3 regions of the Paenibacillus sp. FSL F4-0243 genome follow, and region 1 is predicted to be linked to each of the others. Evidence: predicted binding sites of a transcription regulator. Region 1 holds the regulator's gene; each other region holds the start of a gene.
The links. Region 1 encodes CtsR, which represses protease genes until heat stress. Its sites were predicted from a motif close to ATGGTCAATAAAGGTCAAACA; they were not measured.

Region 1 (5,846 bases):
CATGGCTGGGTAGCTACGTACGGACGGGATAAGCGCTGAAAGCATCTAAGCGTGAAGCCCCCCTCAAGATGAGATTTCCCAATTAGTAAGACCCCTTGAAGACGACGAGGTAGATAGGTTGGAGGTGGAAGTGCAGTAATGCATGGAGCTGACCAATACTAATCGGTCGAGGGCTTATCCTATACTTAAAACGCAAATTCAATTCGGATTCAGTTTTCAGGCATCAAGCCTGTAACACGCTGAGAAATTTATTCTCACTTCTGGTGATGAACGAAATTTCACGCGGCAGCGTCTGTTTCACAGACGCATGTTTGGTGGCGATAGCGGAGGGGTTCCACGCGTACCCATCCCGAACACGACCGTTAAGCCCTCCAGCGCCGATGGTACTTGGACCGAAGGGTCCTGGGAGAGTAGGACGTTGCCAAGCACAATTAGACCACTGTTGAGTAATCGACAGTGGCTTTTTTGCGTTTATTATAGGCTGTGGAAAACTTGTGGATAAACATTTGGATTTGCAGAAGAGTTACGCACATGTGGATAGATGATTGAAAGAGAAATAATCTCTAAATAGTGTGGATTAAATACATATTTATATGGATCTGTCAACAGAAAACCTAAGTAATACACGGGTTGCTGTGGATATAACCGGGATTATGTGGATAGAGCTATTGATAAGTGGATAACTATTTTAACTTGGATGTGACAAGATTTCAAGACTATTTTTAAAACTGCATAGAGCTGTGGATAACTAAAATAAAGTTATAAATAATGTAATAGATTAGCGCACAATTGAAGCTCTTGTTATACTTATCCTAAAAGTAATTTTATAAAGGATGAGGTGAGTTTGTGGTAATAAGACAGTTACGTTCAGAAGAATTCGATGCAAGCATGAACTTGTCAGAATATGCTTTTCAGTACAAGCTTCCTAGTGAAAAAAGGGCAAGTGCTAAGGAAAGATTCAAGGCTGAACAGGTATGGGGTGCTTTTGAGGACGGAACATTGGAAGCTAAATTGACGATTATTCCTTTCCAAGTCTACATACAGGGCAGAGTGGTACCTATGGGTGGTATAGCAGGAGTGGCTACATGGCCAGAGAACCGCAGACAAGGACATGTGGCAAATCTATTGTCTCATGCGCTGCATACGATGAATGAGGCAGGTCAAATGCTCTCTTTTCTACACCCGTTCTTGATTCCGTTTTATCGTAAATTTGGCTGGGAGGTTTATTGTGAATATAAGAAATACTCTATTCCAGTAGCGAAGTTTCCCAAAAAGGTCGAAGTTGAGGGCAAGGTTAGACGGGATATAAAAGATATCGAAGTATTAGATAGCCTATACAATCGATTCGCTGTCAGATATAACGGGACACTTAAGCGCGATTTGGACTGGTGGGAGAACTCTGTTCTAGATGATGAAGGAAAGAGTGCAGTATTTTACTCCAAGAGTGGTGAACCAGAGGGATATGTGCTGTATAAGGTAGAGAACAGAGAACTGGTTATTGATGAATTTGTTTTTTTGAATGAACAAGCTCGGCAGGGGCTGTGGACATTTCTTGCGAACCATGATTCGATGGTGACCGGTGCATCCTTAAAGCTGGTGCCTTCGGATGACATATTACCTTTCTTGCTGCCAGATCCACGTATAGGACAAGAGAATTATCCTTATTTTATGGGGCGGATTGTTAATGCCAAGTCATTCATTGAAACTTACGCCTTCAGAGGAAACAGTAGTCAAAAGAAGCAGCTTATATATATCGAAGATAAGTATGCACCTTGGAATGATGGGTTATGGGCATGGAATATCTCTAATGAGGGCTCGGCTACTTTGATTCGAGTGGAAGGGGAACGGGCGGAAGCAGACTTGAGATGTGATATAGGCACTTTGACGGCCTTGATGCTTGGATACAAACGACCAACAGAGATGGCACGTTATGGAAGTGTCTCTGGCCACGCAGCAGCACTGGAATGGTTTGAAGAAATTATTCCACAAGCACAGACAGCTTTATTTGATCATTTTTAAAAATATAAGAAAATATAAGTTTCATGCTATACATTATCCTTATATTTCTCGCATAAACGCTTATCGCCCTAATAAGGATACCGAAGGCGTTTATACTTGACAAAAATTAGGCTCTCCCCTTCGAAAGAAGTTGGGAGAGTTCTTTATTTCCGAATACATTCGCTGAAAAAAGTGAAAAATAAGAGAATCCACTTGGAATTAGCACAGAATATGTTATAATATTAAAAAGTCAAAGAAAGTCAAAGTCAACGAAGCATAATGACATCTATCCGATCTTCTGAACACGTGGGATTATCCACAAATGTTTAAGTTCAATTAAAGACCATTGTCATTATGAATGCAAGTTGCAATCGGTATTATAAAGATTTAAGCACTGGAGGATGAGTGATGCGCAATATCTCTGATATTATCGAACAATATCTGAAGAATATTTTGCATGAAAGTCCCGAAGGTACGGTGGAAATCCAGCGAAATGACCTGGCGGACCAGTTCTCATGCGTACCGTCACAGATCAACTATGTCATCAGTACACGCTTTACTCTGGAAAAAGGTTATGTGGTGGAAAGTAAGCGTGGTGGCGGGGGATATATTCGTATTCAACGTTTTGAATTACCACCTAACGTAGCACTGCATGCCCATTTAAACCATACTATAGGTGGCGGGATTGATCAGAACGCTGCTGAAGGGCTGATTTATCAGCTGGAGGAAGCTGGTTTTCTAAGTAAGCGTGAAGCGTGCCTTATGCGCGCTGCTGTTTCTCGGGAATGCCTAACGGTTAAGATTCCATACCGGGATGAGATTCGTGCCAAGATTATGAAGGCGATGTTAATCTCTTTGTTAGGCAAATAATTGTCAACCATAAGGGAGGGGCTTTCGCTTATGCAATGCCAGGAATGTGGCGTCAAGCCGGCAACACTCCACTTCACTAAGATCGTGAATGGAGAGAAGACGGAGTTTCATATCTGCGAGAGCTGTGCACGGGAGAAGGGTGAACTCATTCCCGGAACGGCTGGAGGATTCTCTATCCACAGTCTGCTCTCAGGTCTGCTTGATCTTGAAGGTGCCGGCAAGGAGAAGTCGGCTGCAACGAAGACTACGCAGAGTCTGCAATGTGAGAATTGTGGGATGACGTACTCCCAGTTTAGCAAATTAGGCCGTTTTGGCTGTAGCTCCTGTTATGAATATTTTAACAGTGCACTGGACCCGCTTTTTAAGCGAGTGCATGGCAGTACTTCACATGTAGGTAAGATTCCGAAACGTGCAGGAGCTCAGATTGTGTTTAGACGCCAAATTGATGAACTCAAGCAGGAATTACAGCAAAGTATTACACAAGAAGAATTCGAGAAAGCAGCGGAGCTGCGAGATCAGATTCGTAAACTTGAAAAAGAAATAGCACAAGAGTAAAGTCTTTGATATATAGGGGGGATATGACATGTCAAGTCTCCGATTTACTGAACAAGCGCTTAGTGATTGGATGCGTTCTGGAGGTAGTCACTCCGAGATTGTAATTAGCAGTCGTATGCGTATTGCCCGTAATCTAGAGCATCTTCCGTTCCCAATGCTGGCTTCCTTAGAGCAATCGGAAGAAGTATTAGAGCTACTGGCTCCTGTGTTTCATGAGGAAGCAGCTGCAGATTTCGGATCTTTTCAACTCCTAAAGCTTGATGAAGTGAATGAACTGGACAAAAAGGTACTGGTTGAGAAGCATCTAATCAGTCCTAACTTGGCTAATGATTCGCGCAGTGCGGCTGTCTTATTAAATGAAGATGAGTCGGTCAGCATCATGATTAACGAAGAGGACCATCTGCGAATCCAGTGTCTGTTTCCTGGTCTTCAGGTTAGAGAAGCATGGGATCGTGCGACGGCGATCGATGATATATTCGAGGCAGCAGTCAATTACGCTTTTGATGATAAAAGAGGATATTTGACTAGTTGTCCCACCAATGTTGGTACTGGGCTTCGTGCCTCGGTAATGCTGCATCTACCAGCGCTTGTAATGACTCATCAGATCAATCGCATATTGTCTGCAGTGAACCAAGTGGGATTGACTGTAAGAGGAATTTACGGTGAGGGTAGCGAAGCAGTAGGGAACATCTTTCAAATTTCTAACCAGATCACTCTCGGTCAAACGGAAAGTGAAATTATAGAGAACCTTCACAGTGTAGTTACCCAGATTATTGAGCATGAGCGAAATGCACGTGAACGGTTGCTTGTTGATTCCGCCCTGAGAATAACAGACCGAGTGAAGCGTTCTTACGGAATTTTATGTTATGCAGCTCTTATGGAGCTTAAAGAATCTGCTCAACGCCTGTCTGATGTGAGACTTGGGGTTGACCTTGGCATTCTGGAAGGTCTTTCGATCTCAGTGCTTAATGAACTTAACGTTAAGACACAGCCAGGATTTCTACAAAAGATGTTCGGCGATGAGCTGAACGCTACTGAACGAGATATGTATCGGGCAAAACTGCTCCGAGAGACACTGGGAACACAACATTAATATAGATATTTATTATTCATGGAGGTGCAGGAGATATGATGTTTGGAAGATTTACGGAACGCGCACAAAAAGTGCTAGCGCTGGCGCAGGAAGAAGCTGTTCGTTTAGGACACAACAATATTGGTACAGAACATATTTTGCTCGGACTTATTCGTGAAGGAGACGGCATTGCTGCTAAGGCATTAATAGCTTTAGGGCTAGGTCTTGAAAAAATCCAGGACGAAGTGGAGACACTGATTGGCAGAGGTCAAGAACAGCCTACGAACATTGCTTATACTCCTCGCGCTAAAAAAGTGATTGAGCTGTCGATGGACGAAGCCCGCAAATTGGGTCATACGTATGTTGGCACTGAGCATATTTTGCTTGGACTTATCCGTGAAGGGGAAGGTGTCGCGGCTCGTGTGCTTAATAACCTCGGCATCAGCTTGAACAAAGCTCGTCAACAAGTTCTTCAGCTCCTGGGAAGCAGCGAGGCTGCCTCTAGTCATAGCGGGACTCCGGCTAATGTCAGCACACCGACCCTAGATGGTCTTGCGCGCGATTTGACCGCTTATGCTAAGGAAGGTAATCTAGACCCAGTTATCGGCCGTAGTAAGGAAATTGAACGTGTTATTCAGGTACTGAGTCGCCGGACTAAGAATAACCCGGTACTGATCGGTGAACCTGGTGTTGGTAAAACAGCTATCGCTGAAGGACTTGCACAAAAGATTATCAATAATGAAATCCCAGAAACACTTCGCGACAAACGCGTCATGACGCTCGACATGGGCTCAGTAGTGGCTGGAACAAAATATCGCGGTGAGTTTGAAGACCGCCTCAAGAAAATTATGGATGAGATTCGCCAAGCAGGTAATATCGTGCTCTTTATCGATGAGCTTCATACGCTAATCGGTGCTGGTGGCGCAGAAGGTGCGATTGACGCATCTAACATTCTTAAGCCGGCTTTAGCCCGTGGGGAACTTCAGTGCATTGGTGCGACTACGCTTGACGAATATCGTAAATATATTGAAAAAGATGCAGCATTGGAGCGTCGTTTCCAACCGATTACGGTGGATCAGCCTTCTCCAGAGGAAGCGGTCCAAATTCTTTTCGGACTTCGCGATCGTTATGAAGCGCATCACCGTGTGAAGATTACGGATGAAGCTATTGTGGAAGCAGTGAAGTTGTCCGATCGTTACATCCCGGACCGTTTCCTGCCAGATAAAGCGATTGACCTTATCGATGAAGCAGGGTCTAAAGTAAGGCTTCACTCTTACACCATCCCGCCAAATCTGAAGGAACTTGAAATGCGCTTGGATGATATCCGCAAGGAGAAGGATTCCGCAGTGCA
Region 2 (5,846 bases), 2.9 Mb from region 1:
TGTTGCTAAAACGAAAGAGCTCATAGAGAAAAACTTTAACGAAGATGTCCATTTGTCGAATATTAGTCAGATTGTCGGTGTAAGCGAGAGCTATTTAAGTAAACAATTTTCCAAAGAAATAGGTGTTAATTTCATTCAGTTTCTGACGAATCTGCGAATCGAGAAGGCTAAAAAGGCGCTGGAGAGCGGAATGAAAATATACGAGGTATCTGAGCAAGTAGGATACGTGAATCCAGAACATTTCAGTCGTATTTTTAAAAAAATCACAGGGATTAGTCCTTTAGCTTATCGCAGAGAGAATGAATAACAAAAATAATCAATGTTGAACAAAATAAATCATGTGTATCCGATTTCAAAATCCATATGATAGGGGGGAGTTAAAATTCACGGGTGAAGGGATGTTCTTATGAGACGCAAACGATTCACATTCGCACTAATCTGTACGTTATGTTCTTCCATGTGGTTGAGTACAGTCCATGCTGAAAAAGTCTCTGACTTCGAGATGCAGACATCAGCTACTGAATCTGCTAATTCTACGTTCACCGTTACATTAAAGGGGAAAGATATTCAAGACTTATATGCATATGAAGCTAAATTTAATTTTGACCCGAAAGTGCTTGAGATTGTAAAAGCAGAAACGAAGATCAAAGGCTTTTCAGTATCTCCGATCGTTAAAAACAATGAAATTACGATAGCCCATACTAAGATTGGTAATGTGAATGGTGAAAAGGGTAATTTGGACATTGCCACGATTACCTTTAAAGCTAAAAGGGCTGGTACAACTGCAGTAAAATGGACCGCATTAAAGGTTCTTGATCGTAATCTGAAAGATCAGGAATTCACCCCGAATCAATCCTCAACATTCACCAAGATTTTCAGCGATATCGTCTCACATTGGGCGAAGCAAGATATCATGGAAATGGTCACTAAAGGAATTGTTGAAGGCATGGATGCCGACAGCTTTGCCCCTAATAATAACATCACTCGCGCACAATTCGCAGCTCTTATAGCCAGAGCATTAGATCTTACAGAAGGTTCTGGAAGTAATCCGTTTACGGATGTGAAATCAGGAGTTTGGTACGAAGATACGGTAAAGAAAGCTTATGCGGCCGGAATTATTAGTGGTTTGTCCAAGACGAAATTTGCTCCGGAAAAAAGCATTACTCGTGAAGAAATGACAACGATGCTGATGCGAGCGAAAGCTTATGCTTCCGGTGTAAGGGTCGATAGTATGGCCTCAGATTCCACTACCACGTTTAAAGATGATAGTAAAATAAGCCCGTGGGCTAAAGCGTCGGTGGGCTTTGCCTTGAAATCTGGAATAATGAAAGGTAGAACTCAGACTACATTTGCACCCAAAGAATCTGCTACAAGAGCGGAATCAGCCGCTGTTATCAAGCGATTGTTAAATTCCAAGTAATACAAAAAAACATATAATGACGCACCTTCTTATGGAAGGAGGGCTCATTATGGTCTTGTGATGTCAAAAACATACAATTAAAGGAAATATGTGAATTGATAATGTTCATTCTACTTATATTTAAGTGAAAAGAGGTCGTAGAGATGAGAAAACGTTACAAAGCGGTTAGCTTGCTATTGACGTTGTTGCTAGGGGTACAGCTTGGCTTGCCATCGGCAGCCGTATTCGCGGCTCAAGAATCGGACGTGTATTTCAGAGATTACAATGATGGCAATATCAACGGATGGGCTGCAGCTAAGGGGACCATTACTTTTTCGGCGGATCAAGGTGCTGTTAAGGCGGTGACACAAGGGGTTGTTATTTTAGCAGACCAAGATTCACCTCAGGTTGCCAATGCTGAATATGAGGTGAAGTTAAAATTTAGTCAGCCTGCCACACGATTTGGACTGGTCTACCGATTCGTCGATAGCAATAACTACAATGTTATCCAATATGATGCGGGTTCTTGGGGCTGGGATGCAATGAAAGGAGGGACGGAATCGTATGGAAATATTACGGCTCCTAGTTTTACCTTTGCTGCTGACCAACAGTATACCCTCAAATTGCGCTATGAGAAAGGTAGCGTAGCTTTATCGATCGATGGCAATAACGTGCTTACGACGAGTCTTCCCTCATTATCGACAAGTGCAGGGAAGATTGGACTACGCAGCTGGTTTAATAACAAGACCCTATGGATTGACGATGTGAAGGTAACTCCAATTGTATCCACTGATCCAGTACCGAGGCCGATTACGATTACTGAAACTCTAAGCTCTGACACCATGAAGGTTGAAATCGATAAAGAGTTCCCTCGGGTTAAACAATACACATGGTTAGACAGCGGCGCGGAAATGTATGGACAGTTAAATGGATTTAATGAGATAAAAATCAACGAGAAGTCCTATTTCATAGTCGCTTCTGATTTTAGTAAAAAAGCAGCAGATGCCACTCATGGTGAGTCTGCAGCCTACACGCTTCAGATTCCAGAAATTAAAGTGAACCTCAAAGTTGAAATGGAGGTTCAGGATAACATTCTTCAGTTCAAAGTGGCCAGCATTGAAGAGAATGGTACTGAAAAAGTAAGAACGATCGAATTCCCTGATCATGACCTTGTCTCTGTAATTGGAACCCAGCCTACAGCGCAGGAAACGGCTGTCCGGATAACTGGGGGCTGGAACGTTGTACAGGACGAATTTAACGACCTTAAGGCGGGAGGAGCAGACGTGAGTGGGGGGCGTGCATATGCATTCGTTAACTCCGACGTCTTAGCTGCGAGTGTAATCACTAATGTAGTAAATGGCTTTGATAAGGTACGTATTAAGGTAGGCGATGATACAGCACTCCATACAAAGAAAGCAGCGTTATCAGGAGGCTCATGGGTTTATCGTGGAAGTACTGTGCTTGATCCGGAGCCACTGCCTTGGGCTAAGGTTGTACTGACTCCAGATGCGAATGGAGACAAAGTTGTTGACTGGCAAGATGGAGCCATTGTATATCGTCAGAATACAGATGCTCCAACCGGCAGTGAAATGATAAGGGACAATATCTCCTATATCAGCATGAACATCGGATCTACTACAACCTCTCCGTTTTTGCGTGCTTTTGATAATGCGAAGAAGATCTCTAATCTCACGGATGGCTTTGGACAGCTGATTCTATTCAAAGGATATCAAGCGGAAGGTCATGATGACTCTCACCCAGATTACGGCGGCCATATCGGTATTCGTCAGGGTGGAGAGAAGGATTTTAATTATATTTTGAGTGAAGGCAAGAAATACAATATCCGTGGCGGTGTACACATTAACGCAACAGAATACGCGCTGGATGCTTTCGGTACCAAAATGGAAAATATGAATCAGCCATTGAGTAAAGGCTGGGGCTGGCTGGATCAGACATTCTATGTTAACAAAACCAAAGATGTGGAGTCCGGTGAATTGAAAAGACGTCTGGATATGCTGAAAAGCGATACAGGTGACAACCTTTCCTTTGTATATGTAGATGTATATGATGGTGCCGATTACAATGCGAAGAAACTCGCAGATTATATCAATGGTAACGGCTGGATGCTCGGTACAGAATTTGCAGGACCTCTGTTTGAGCAGGCAGCTTGGGTTCACTGGGGAACAGATCCGGGGTACCCGAACCAAGGTGACGACAGCAAGGTTACCCGTTTCCTACGGAATCAATCGCTGGATGGCTTCTTAACAACCCCTTTACTGAAAGGGAATAAGCAGGTAGGCGTGGGTTATTGGCAGAACAGTGCTCCATTCTACAGCTACCAATCAACTAGTGCGGCATTCTTCAATCACAATCTACCAACAAAATATATGCAGCATTTCCCGATCATCAAGATGACCGATAACCGTATCGATTTTGAAAAGAAGGTTGTAGTTGAACGTAAGCAGGACGGTAAGATCCATTTAAGTAAGGATGGTCGTGAAATCGCTATCATGACAGATAGCAGCAACATTAGTGACAGTACGGTCTTTATTCCATGGAGTCCTGAGACAGAAGATAAAATCTATCACTGGAATCCAGCGGGTGGCCAAACGACTTGGAGTCTTCCAGAATCATGGAGTAATGTAACGACGGCACAGTTGTATAAGCTGACAGATTTAGGACGTGAGCATGTTGGCAGTGTAGAAGTAACTGGAGGTAAAGTCACACTTACCGCGCAGCCGGGGATTGGTTATGCCCTGTATAAGACAACAGCTGCTGAAGAGCCGGAAATGGAATGGGGCGAAGGGAGTTCGGTAAAGGACCCTGGCTTTGACAGCCAAACATTCGGCAGCTGGAAGAAATCTTCCACAGCCACAAGTGATGATCACATTAAATTTGTGAAGAACAGTAACGCCGATGACCAGCTTCAAGTGAAGGGTCCTGGTGATGCAGTAATTCAGCAGGAGATCACCGGACTTACACCGGGCAAGACGTATTCTGCATCAGTATGGGTGAAAGTAGATGGGAAACGCACCGTGAAAATCGGTGTGAAGCAAGGGGCTGACAAGGTTGTCAATACACTGGATAACACAGAGCATGGCTTTTTAGCCCAGCAGCACAAATATGTGAGCACGAACTTCCAGCGGATTAAGGTTACCTTTGATGCGGTTAATGAAACCGCAAATCTCTATTTGAATGTAGAAGATGGAAGTTCGACGGTAACCTTTGACGATGTGAGAGTATGGGAGAATCCAACCAAGACAGACGCTGGTAATTCTGTATTGTTCGAGGATTTCGAGAACGTTGATGAGGGCTGGGGTCCCTTCGTTTATTCTAAAATAGGTCCAGTTCGTACGCATTTAGTTGAAAAAGGCGACAATCAGATCATGAATTATGTTCTGGATGGTAATTGGTCGCTTAAAACGAATGAAGATGCAACCGGTGAATGGCTGCTTACATTGCCTCACACGCTCCGAATGAAGGAGGATAACCGTTACCATCTGACGATGGACTACAATTCAGATGAGACGGATATGTACACAGTGGCTATTCGAGTGAAGGAGAATGGGGTAGTTCGTGATCTGGTGAGTGAGAATTTGAAAGAAGGACGCGACACGCTGGATCTATCCTTTACAACCGAAGGGGCGAAAGATGCCTATCTGGCCATTATCAAAAACAAGCTGAATAGTCAGAAGGAGTTAACCGGTACACTGGTGGTCGATAACATTCGCGTCGATGATGAGGGTGCGATCGTTCCGGAGGAAGGTGTACTTGTTTCGACTATTACACTAACGCCAAATAAGCTGGATCTGAACAAAGGACAGTCAAGCACTGTTAGCGCTCAGGTAAAACCAGCAAATGCTCAGGACCGGACACTGCTCTGGACTTCTGACCATCCGGAAATTGTATCGGTGGATCAGGCCGGAAAAGTTACTGCACTTCAAGCGGGAACAGCCATCATTACTGCTACCGCAAAGGATGGAAGTAAAAAAAGTGCAACCTCGACGATTAATGTGTATATGCCTAACAAGCAAATTCCACAATCGCAAATGACTGCAACGGCGAGTAGCTTCCAGCCTGGAGGTGAAGCGAGTCTTGCACTCGATGGAGATATGTCTACAATCTGGCATACGAAATGGACCCCGGCACACTTACCGGAATCCATTACTTTGGACCTCGGAGGCAAATATAACATTAATCAATTCAATTATTCACCTAGAGTATCTGGAACCAATGGAACGATTACAAGCTATAACCTGTACACGAGTGTTGACGAAACGAATTTCACAAAAATTGCAGATGGATCATGGCCCCTCGATCAGACCACAAAAATTGTTCGCTTTACAGCTATAGAAGCAACACATTTGAGACTTGAGGCTATAGAAGGCGTGGGTACCTTCGCATCTGCTGCCGAACTCAATGTGTTCAAGACGGAAGATGAGGCAGA
Region 3 (5,846 bases), 810 kb from region 1:
AGCACGACGCTCTGAGTGACCAATGATTACATAGTCTACGCCAAGATCGCTAAGCATTACACCACTGATTTCTCCTGTGTAAGCACCGTTATCTTCAAAGTGCAGGTTCTGTGCGCCAATCTTGATGTCTGTACCTTTTGCAGCTGCTACAAGTGCAGGCAGGTTAGTAAATGGGGCGCAGATTACAGTCTCAACGCCTTCTACTTCTGCTTTGCCTTTGATGTCAGCAATAAAGCTTTCTGCTTCAGGAACTGTTTTGAACATCTTCCAGTTACCCGCAATAATTGGTGTTCTCATGAATTTAATTGCCTCCTTCTATACGTCTTACTTGTCGTTCAGTGCTTCTACGCCAGGAAGCGCCTTGCCTTCCATGAACTCAAGGGATGCACCGCCACCAGTGGAGATGTGATCCATTTGGTCAGCCAGGTGGAATTTTTCTGCTGCTGCTGCGGAATCTCCGCCGCCAATAACAGTGTAACCTTCAGTTGTTGCACAAGCTTTTGCTACTGCAAGTGTACCTTCAGCGAATTTATCGATTTCGAATACGCCCATAGGTCCATTCCAGACAACCAGCTTGGAGTTCTTGATAATATCGGCATAAAGTTCACGAGTCTTAGGTCCGATATCAAGTCCTTCCCAGCCTTCTGGGATTTCATTGTAATTAACGATCTTAGTGTTAGCATCAGCACCGAATTTATCAGCAACCACAACATCAACAGGAAGCATGAAGTTTTTGCCAAGTGCTTTGGCTTTTTCGATGAATCCAAGAGCAACATCAAGTTTGTCGTTGTCTACAAGTGACTTACCGATTTCAAAGCCTTGTGCTTTAGTGAATGTATAAGACAATCCACCGCCGATCAGGACGTTATCAGCCAAAGACAACAAGTTATCAATAACATCAATCTTGTCTTTAACTTTCGAACCACCGATTATCGCAGTGAAAGGACGTTCTGGGTTAGTAAGAGCTTTACCAAGAACGGTCAATTCTTTCTCCATCAAAAGACCTGATACAGCTGGTAAGAAATGAGCGATACCTTCTGTCGATGCATGTGCACGGTGAGCCGCACCAAACGCATCATTGACGAACAAATCAGCTAGTTCAGCGAATTGTTTAGCCAATTCAGGATCGTTCTTTTCTTCGCCTGGGTAGAAACGAACATTCTCAAGTACAAGTACGTCGCCTTCGCCTAGCTCAGCAATTTTTGCTTTGACAGCTTCGCCAACAGCTTCGTCAGCTTTAGCTACTGGTTTGCCAAGAAGCTCGGACAGACGCTCAGCAGCAGTAGTCAAACGCATGGAATCTACGAATTGACCTTTAGGACGACCCATGTGACTCGCAAGAATGATCTTTGCACCGTTCTCAATCAAATATTTAATGGTAGGAAGGGTTTCGCGAATACGAGTATCATCAGTAATCTTACCGTCTTCTACAGGTACGTTGAAATCCACGCGTACAAATACGCGTTTACCCTTTACTTCTACATCACGGACGCTCTTTTTGTTCATGATTAATTCCTCCACACCCAAAGTTGTTTCTAGCAGGAAACAAGAAATACATTTAGAAAGAGCGGAAACAAGGAACTTCTGTTTCCGCTCTATAGATGTTACTTATATCAAGTCAATTACTTAGCGATTTTAGCGAATTTCTCCAAAGTACGAACCAATTGTGCAGTGTAGGACATTTCATTGTCATACCAAGCAACAGTCTTAACGAGTTGTTTGTCGCCAACAGTCAATACTTTAGTTTGTGTAGCATCGAACAGGGATCCGAAAGTCATACCTTTGATATCGGAAGATACGATTTCATCTTCAGTGTAACCATAAGTGTCTGGATCGGAAGCTGCTTTCATTGCTGCGTTGATTTCTTCAACAGTAACGCTCTTATCAAGAACAGTTACAAGCTCAGTCAGGGAACCAGTTGCAACTGGAACACGTTGAGCCGCGCCATCCAATTTACCTTTAAGTTCTGGAATAACAAGACCGATTGCTTTAGCAGCACCAGTAGTGTTAGGAATGATGTTCTCAGCTGCTGCACGAGCGCGTCTGAAGTCACCTTTAGCGTGTGGAGCATCCAAAGTGTTTTGGTCACCAGTGTAAGCGTGAATTGTAGTCATCAAGCCTTCAACGATACCGAACTTGTCGTTCAATACTTTTGCCATTGGAGCTAGGCAGTTCGTTGTGCAAGATGCGCCGGAAATAACAGTCTCAGTACCATCAAGAATGTCATCGTTAACGTTGTAAACGACAGTTTTCATGTCGCCAGTAGCTGGAGCGGAGATAACTACTTTCTTAGCTCCACCTTTCAAGTGTTTTTCAGCTGCTTCTTTAGTTGTGAAGAAACCTGTGCACTCAAGTACGATATCAACGCCTAGGTCGCCCCATGGCAATTCTTCAGGGTTGCGGTTAGCAAGAACCTTAACTTCTTTGCCATTGACTTTGAAGAAGCCATCATGTACTTCAACATCACCTTGGAATTTACCTTGAGTTGTATCATATTTAAGCAAATGAGCAAGCATCTTAGCGTCAGTCAAGTCGTTGATTGCTACCACTTCGATACCTTCTACATTTTGAATACGGCGGAAAGCAAGGCGTCCAATACGTCCAAATCCGTTAATTCCAACTTTTACACTCATTGAATAGTTCCTCCTAGAATTCGTTTTATTTATTCAAAACAGACCGTGAAGCCTGTCATGACAACAATGTTAAGTATGATGCAAGATATAATCTCTAGTGAGTTACGAGGATATCTGTAACTGATTATCAATTTCCTTGCCGATTTCCACAGCAGCAGCCTCGTCGGTGACGAGTATATTCTCCTGCCCGAAACGCAGCATGGCATGAATGGCTTTGGCCTTTGGTTTGCCTCCAGCAATACCGATGACTGTCTCCGTCCGAACAATATCTTCTAGACGTAGTCCCATCGTAAGCATCGTATGGACAACCTGACCATCTTCGTTAAAGTAATACCCAAAGGATTCAGCCACGGCTCCCTCACCCTGGATTTCTGAGACAGTTGCCTCATCCAGCTTGCGGCGGCGAGTCATTTCAATGGCATCCCCAATCCCATGTACAATAATACGCGAACTGCGGATGATTTGTACAATCTCTCCAATATTAGAGTCAAGTGCTAGTGACTGGTAGGCATCCCCACTAAGTAAATCAGGTACATGCAGCAACCGGTAATTCGCTCCTACCCGCTTTGCCATTGTTGAGGCAATCGTATTGGCTTGAATCTCCATACTCTCTCCTAATCCACCACGCGCCGGAACAAACCAAGCGTTCTTATAGGAAAGGGATAACGGCGGTGTCAGTTGATCAGCCATATCGGCAAGCGTTGATCCACCTGTGACAGCAACTATATCATCTGTACGAAGTACACTGAGCAGCGCTTTTGCACCCGCTCGGCCAAGCTCACGTTTGGTGAACGGCGATGACTCACAATCACCCGGCACCACAATAACTTTATCCAGACCGTACGTTGCCCGAATTTTCTCTTCCAGCTCATCCAGACCAAACAGGCTCTTAACGACCGGCTCTAGCAAATCAAGCAGTCTACGCCCAGCAGCGCTAATGCGCATGCCAACGCTCTCGATCTCAATGAGCCCTTGCGATTTCAGAAGATCCGTCTCGGCACGCAGTACCCGCTCAGTCATATCAAGTGAAGCGGCAAGCGTTCTGCGCCCAATTATATCGGACAGCATGATCTGATGAAGAATCGTGTACCGTCTCTTAAGGGTTTCCATGAGATCAGGCAGAAGCTGCTTTTGGATATCTAATAAATTACGCATACTTTCACTCCTGCAACTTCGTCTTCCTCTATTCCCTTGTTCATGGTCTCAAAATGTCCCGGGTAAACTTTTTAAGTCCCACTCATATTCTAACCAAATATTGCTCGAAGTGCAAGTCTTCCGAGAGTAGAATTCTCAAGCGCTTGTCTTCTTATACATTTATAGGATTGGGAAAGAGATTCAGCTCCAAAAAACCTGTCATTAACAATCCAGATTCTTTAGCTGAGTGAAACACAATGTACGCTTGTCCACCTTGAAGACAAGGGATAGAGCCTGAGTACAGTATTATTAAAAATATAAGAAATTACAGGTTTCACGTTATATATCATCCTTATATTTCTACGAGAAACGGTTGTCGTCAATAAAGGACGACAGCGTCGTTTCTTCCTGTCCATTGCAATTGCACAGAAATTGTATTATAATCATTTTTGTTGCGCCCGTGGTCCAATGGATATGACGTAGGCCTCCGAAGCCTGAGATCCAAGTTCGATTCTTGGCGGGCGCGCCATTAATTTCACTTTTGTACATAATTTAGTAGTGCCTATACTACTACTTAACCAAAGAGCCGCGTGTCGGCTCTTTTTTTTGAATATAAGTTTGACTTTCTTTGACTTTTTGTTTGAATTTGTTTATCATGTGGGTAATACGGCAAGAGTAAAAATGAATACATTTGAAGAACCAATATCAAGGAGGTTTTCCACGTGAGTTATATTCCTATGGTAGTAGAACAGAGCAACCGCGGTGAGCGCGCTTATGACATCTATTCCCGCCTGCTGAAGGACCGCATCATTTTCCTTGGAACGGAGGTTAATGACGTGGTAGCCAATTCTATCATCGCACAAATGCTGTTCTTGGCTGCCGAAGATCCGGAGAAGGACATTCACCTTTATGTGAATAGCCCAGGCGGTTCCATTACTGCAGGTATGGCTATTTTTGATACAATGCAGTACATTAAACCGGACGTTTCCACCATCTGTGTGGGTATGGCAGCTTCTATGGGAGCTTTCCTACTTAACGCTGGCGCTAAAGGCAAACGCTTCGCGCTGCCTAACAGTGAGATCATGATTCACCAACCTCTGGGTGGTGCTCAAGGTCAAGCAACGGATATTGAAATCCGTGCCCGTCGTATCCTGAAATTGCGTGATAAGTTGAATCGTATTCTTGCAGAACGTACGGGTCAACCGCTAGAACGTATTGAGAAGGACACTGATCGTGATTACTTCATGACTGCTGCAGATGCGGCAGCTTACGGTATCGTTGATAAAGTCATCGAGAAGACACTGCCTAGCGGTGTGTAAGCTATAAAACAACACAAAGAGGCTGTGCCCTATCCACTTGATGGTTAGTGCACAGCCTCTTTACTTTTCAAACCACTACTTCATACGAATCTCAATTAATACAAACCACCATAACCAAGCGCATCCAGTTTCTCAGCAATCACACGGTAGCCTCGACCATTAGGATGTAAGTGGTCAATTGATAAAAGCCCTCTCTCGTTTCCTGCAAACTCACTATAAATAGAAGCAAATCCACATACCCGGCTACTGTACTGTGAGGCATAACTGTTAAACTGCCTTACCCACTCTGTAGCGCCTACTACCTGAGGATAGGGATTATACAATCCCACAATTCGAATGATATAAGGTCTACGCGTTCCCGCCTTCAATTGGAAGAGGATACTCATAATTGCAGCAAAATTCTGTTTGCACTCTTGCAATGATCTTCGCAGCTCTTTAGATAAATTTTCAGGTTGTCTAGCTGCAGCCTTCGCTGCATGGATTAAATCATTACCACCAATGGATAGAGTGATAATATCCGCTGCTCGAATGGCTTCACGAGTCATAGAGCTTCCGCGTAGCCGCTGTTCCAATTCAGAAGTAGTCAATCCATTCACGCCCAAATTCGTGGAGGCTACGTTAGAACGCAGTCTCCCTTCCGCCATTCTACGGTACACCGGTACAAAACCGTTACCTGGCAGAGCGCCAAATCCAGTCGTCAAGGAATCGCCAATTGCAGTGTATTGATAGCTCATAGCTCTCCCCCGTTCATAAACTAGTT

Region 2: NSS87_RS09795 (endo-alpha-N-acetylgalactosaminidase family protein) is a predicted target of CtsR. The motif match lies at 1,470-1,490, and genes of this name have one in related genera.
Region 3: clpP (ATP-dependent Clp endopeptidase proteolytic subunit ClpP) is a predicted target of CtsR. The motif match lies at 4,383-4,403, and genes of this name have one in related genera.

The regions. Positions count from the first base shown of each region.
Region 1 is NZ_CP150151.1:6,339,365-6,345,210, reverse strand. It holds rRNA gene NSS87_RS28260 (23S ribosomal RNA) at 1-182, shown strand, start outside; rRNA gene rrf (5S ribosomal RNA) at 311-427, shown strand; gene NSS87_RS28250 (GNAT family N-acetyltransferase) at 847-2,019, shown strand; gene NSS87_RS28245 (CtsR family transcriptional regulator) at 2,407-2,868, shown strand; gene NSS87_RS28240 (UvrB/UvrC motif-containing protein) at 2,899-3,423, shown strand; gene NSS87_RS28235 (protein arginine kinase) at 3,452-4,516, shown strand; gene clpC (ATP-dependent protease ATP-binding subunit ClpC) at 4,552-5,846, shown strand, end outside.
Region 2 is NZ_CP150151.1:2,224,252-2,230,097, forward strand. It holds gene NSS87_RS09785 (helix-turn-helix domain-containing protein) at 1-307, shown strand, start outside; gene NSS87_RS09790 (S-layer homology domain-containing protein) at 407-1,420, shown strand; gene NSS87_RS09795 (endo-alpha-N-acetylgalactosaminidase family protein) at 1,564-5,846, shown strand, end outside.
Region 3 is NZ_CP150151.1:183,856-189,701, reverse strand. It holds gene tpiA (triose-phosphate isomerase) at 1-297, opposite strand, end outside; gene NSS87_RS00925 (phosphoglycerate kinase) at 325-1,506, opposite strand; gene gap (type I glyceraldehyde-3-phosphate dehydrogenase) at 1,623-2,633, opposite strand; gene NSS87_RS00915 (sugar-binding domain-containing protein) at 2,736-3,788, opposite strand; tRNA gene NSS87_RS00910 (tRNA-Arg) at 4,222-4,296, shown strand; gene clpP (ATP-dependent Clp endopeptidase proteolytic subunit ClpP) at 4,490-5,086, shown strand; gene NSS87_RS00900 (GDSL-type esterase/lipase family protein) at 5,182-5,820, opposite strand.